Regions from separate parts of the Desulfothermus naphthae genome, predicted to be linked through region 2. Evidence: riboswitches for the same ligand, from Rfam matches in the RefSeq annotation. Region 2 holds a riboswitch; the other holds the start of a gene.
What was found. A riboswitch is a leader RNA that binds a small molecule or an ion and turns the genes downstream of it on or off. The one in region 2 is predicted to bind cobalamin.
Positions count from the first base shown of each region.

Region 1: another riboswitch for cobalamin. It lies ahead of ACYQ1E_RS10445 (IS1380 family transposase); the one in region 2 lies ahead of ACYQ1E_RS12915 (helix-turn-helix domain-containing protein).

Region 1 is NZ_BAAHYQ010000002.1:210,319-212,521, forward strand. Features, by position in the region: cobalamin riboswitch at 250-437, shown strand; partial or broken gene ACYQ1E_RS10445 (IS1380 family transposase) at 889-1,050, shown strand; gene istA (IS21 family transposase) at 1,151-2,203, shown strand, end outside.
Region 2 is NZ_BAAHYQ010000003.1:292,539-294,741, forward strand. Features, by position in the region: gene rpe (ribulose-phosphate 3-epimerase) at 1-330, shown strand, start outside; gene ACYQ1E_RS12910 (YbhB/YbcL family Raf kinase inhibitor-like protein) at 346-885, shown strand; cobalamin riboswitch at 1,047-1,325, shown strand; gene ACYQ1E_RS12915 (helix-turn-helix domain-containing protein) at 1,433-1,810, shown strand; gene ACYQ1E_RS12920 (Flp family type IVb pilin) at 1,830-2,042, shown strand; gene ACYQ1E_RS12925 (Flp family type IVb pilin) at 2,067-2,203, shown strand, end outside.

The DNA.
Region 1 (2,203 bases), on a different contig from region 2:
TGAATTAACAAAGGAGCTTGTAACTAAAGATGAACTTAAGGCCACTGAAGAAAGATTAAGGACAGAGATACACAAGTGGCGTGCAGACACCATAAAGTGGATGTTTATATTCTGGCTAGGACAGATTGCTACTTTTACTGGAATTTTGATTAGTGTGTTAAAATTAATGTTGAAATAACACAAGAGAACAAGGATAATGTCAAAATGGACAGTTGTGTTTAGGGGGTTGACACATAGTTAGACATATTATAAATAGTTTGTCACTCAGGTGCCGTAAGGCTTAATAGGGAATCCGGTGAAAATCCGGAGCCGGCCCGCGGCTGTGATAAGGGGACGAAAGCCACATCAAGCCACTGGGAGTAGGGGTGCTCCTGGGAAGGCGTGGCGAGTAGAGAGATCCTTAGAGTCAGAAGACCTGCCTGAGTAACATAGGCATTAGCTTTGGCGGATGCCCAAAGCTATAAACTGAGGTCCTTTGGGATAAAACGGGAGTCCCTGGACTGCTGTGTGCGGTTCAGGGACTCTTTTTTTGGTTAAGGGAGAAGACAGTTGAGATAAGTATTCTTTTGAAATCGAGATTGTAGAAAGTAACGATTTCCTCAAAATATATAACTTTGCTTTATATTATATTCTTAATTTTTATTTCTTTACACAACTATTTTGGGAAAAATCAAATGAGGAGAAGAAGATATATTGCACTCTTCATATTTTCATCAATTATGTTTATCTTTCTTTTGATCACAAATCTTGTTTTAGGTTCAGTAGATATTCCTCTTAAAGAAATTTTTAACCTAAAATTTGCATCATAAGATAATGTTTAGCTTGACAATATAGTGAATTAATGGTATAAAGTGTCTCAAATAGGAAGTATTAGGAGGCACTGATTCTATGCGTAGATTCCATGTTAAGTTCACTGAAAAAAATCTTACGGGCAACGCCGGACTGGTATTGCTGGGCCTATTTGCTGACAAACTGAAGCTTCCCAAGATGCTTGAGCAACACATTACTATTAAGCGGGGAGCTACCGCACAGTATAAGGTTTCCGACATTTGTCAAAGGTAAAATAAATTCCCCAGGAAAAGGCCCTTAAAATTCCCCACCTGATATGATAATCACCTCTGAAAATATTTTATTCGGAGGTGAAATAAAGATGAAGGGGGTAGCTATGTATTACACTGTAAAAACAATGCTTGAGCACGGTAAGAGTATTTCAGCTATAGCTAGAGATCTTGGCATTGACCGAAAGACTGTCCGCAAAATACGAGATAGGGTGAAAAATGGGGAAATAAAGACTCCTGTTATGAAGAGAAAAAGTAAATTAGACACTTATAAAGAAGAGATTATTGGCTATCTTGAGAAGGGGTTTTCAGGAGTATTAATTCATCAGAAACTAACAGAAAAAGGTGTAGATATTTCTTATAGCGGGGTGAAAAAATATGTGAGGAAACTAAAGGGCCCTAGAGATACTTATGTCCCTATAGTTTCCCCACCTGGTAAAGAAGCTCAAGTAGATTTTGGTTATGCTGGTTATTTTAACTATGGTGGGAAAAAGGTCAAGACCTGGATATTCTGTATGAGGCTAAGCTTTAGTAGATATGATTATTATGAATTGGTAACAAGCCAGAATGTTCCTACATTTATCAGGTGTCATATAAATGCTTTTGAATACTTTGGAGCAGTACCTCAGATAGTAAAGATAGATAATCTTAAATCTGGTGTTTTAAAGGCCAATTTTTATGAACCTGAGATCCAGCATGAATATGCTAACATGCTTTCTTATTATGGTAGCAGTCCAATTACTTGCAAAGTAAGAAGACCTGAGGAAAAAGGCAAGGTTGAATCAGCAATTAAGTATGTAAAAAATAACTTTCTAAAATCTCTTGAAACAAAAGATTTAGAAACTGCCAGGAAAAAACTCAAAGAATGGATGGAAAACACTTGTAATAAGAGGATTCACGGTACTACGAGAAAGATACCTGCAGAAGAGTTTAAGAATAAAGAAAAGCCTTGTATGATAAGTCTTCCGCCAAAGAGATATGAAACATATGTAATAGAAAACAGACGAGTTAACAGATATGGTCATGTTTCTTATAGATATAACTATTACTCAGTCCCTTATAAATATGTAGGTGAGGAAGTAACCATTAAAGCAGGTAGAGATATTTTAAAAATCTATGATAGAGAACATAATGAAATAGCAGTC
Region 2 (2,203 bases):
GCAGTAGCCCTAAATCCACATACTCCGCTAAAAATAATTGAATATATCTTGCCAAAACTTTACATGGTCCTTATAATGAGTGTAAATCCAGGATTTGGAGGACAAAAATTTATCCCATATTCTATCCAGAAAATAAAAAAACTGAAAAAAATGATTGACCAGGCGGGGCTGGATACCCTGATTCAGGTTGATGGAGGAGTTACTCTAGAAAATGTAAAGTCCATTGTTGAGGCAGGCGCAAATGTGGTTGTATCTGGCTCTGCATTTTTCAAACATCCACCATATAAAAAAAGACATAGAGAGTTTATAGAAGCTATTTTAAAAAAATAAAAAAAGGATATGGTTATGAAAAAAATCATATGCATAATTTTATTTGTTCTTCTGGGAATAAATAAGGCAATAGGAGGTGGAAAGATGATAATTAAAAGCAATTCCTATCCAGATGAAGGGATGATGCCCAAAAAATATGTAATGAAGACCATTGGTGGCCAAAACATATCCCCGGAATTTAGATGGGAAAATGCACCAGAAAACACAAAATCCTTTGCATTAATTATGGTTGACCCTCATCCAATTGCCAGAAACTGGCTTCATTGGGCAGTTATCAATATTCCCAAAGATTTTAATAAAATAGAAGAAGGTTTTTCTCTATCAAACAAATGTGCATCTTGCAGGGAACTTATAAATTCTTTTGGATTTAAGGGATATGGTGGACCTCAACCACCCAGGGGCACGGGCAAACATCCTTATGTAACAACCATATATGCCCTTGACTGTGAAAAAATAGATATTCGTGACAATCCCTCTTATGAAGAGTTGACAGATGTAATATCTTCACATATTTTAGATAAAGCCAGTTATACTGGTTATTTTGAACAAAAATAGATTTATGTCAGACTATCTTAAGAGATTAAATAGTTATTTTAACTATGCGGATTATGGGGAATTTAACAGGTTGAGAAGATATTTTTAAGTCAAGAGAAAGATTTTTTGTTTTTCTCCTATCTTTTTGCTTGACAATACCACAATTTCTTGATTTAAACTCACATCCAAAAAAGGATTTAGGTGCCTTTATAAGGCTTAAAAGGGAAGCTGGTGAAAATCCAGCACCGGCCCGCGGCTGTGAAAAGGGGACGAAAGCCACATAAATGCCACTGGGAGATAAGATGCTCCTGGGAAGGCGTGGCTCGCCCTGTTGAATTTCCGAGGAGGGAATTCTATTCAACGGGGCGAGTCCTGTTGAATATCCTTAAGATAAGGTTATTCAACAGGGCGAGTAGGATGATCCTTTGAGTCAGAAGACCTGCCTAAATCTGGTGAAACATACCCTTATGGGAAAGGGGTGTGTTTTTATAAGGCTGAGGATAAAACGGGAATCCCCAGCCCGAGAATAATCGGGCCGGGGATTTTTTTATGGTGGGGAGTTTATATATTGGAAGAATATTCAGACAATGTATTTAATGAAGAAGAAGAGCTGATACAACGTGCTATATCTTTGATCCATAAGGATTTTAATAAAGAATTGACACTGGAAAAAGTGGCCAGGGAGTGTGGCTTTAGTAAGTTTTATTTTTCAAGGATTTTTAAAAAATATACAGGAAAAAATTTTAAAATATATCTCATCGAGCTCAGGATAAACAGGGCAAAGGAGCTTCTTATGCATTCAAAACTCCCCATATCTCAAATATGTTATGAAACAGGATTTAATGATCTGTCCTATTTTAGCAGGGTATTCAAAAAAATAGTGGGCCTTAGCCCTTCTGAATTTAGACAAAGGATAAAGGATGATGGTAAGCCAGTTAGGAAATAAAAATTAAAGGAGGTAAGCAATGATGATGGAAATTTTAAAGGATTTATGGAGGGATGAGAGCGGGGCAACAGCAGTAGAATATGGTTTAATAGCAGGGATAATGGCTGCTGCCTTGGTCACAGTTCTTTATGCTTTTAAAGATAAGTTAACAAGCCTTTTTGGTAATATTAATCTGAAGATACAGGATGCTTCGGATAACGTGCAGAATCCCCCCAACATAAATGGAGGTTAATAAACAAAGTATGACGAGAAAACCATGGAAAATTTAAAGGAATTATGGAGAGATGAGAGCAGAGCAACAGCAGTAGACTATGGCTTAATAGCAGGGATAACGGCTGCGGCTATGGTAGCAGTTATTGGTACTTTTAGAAAGAGCTTAACAGAGCTTTTTGA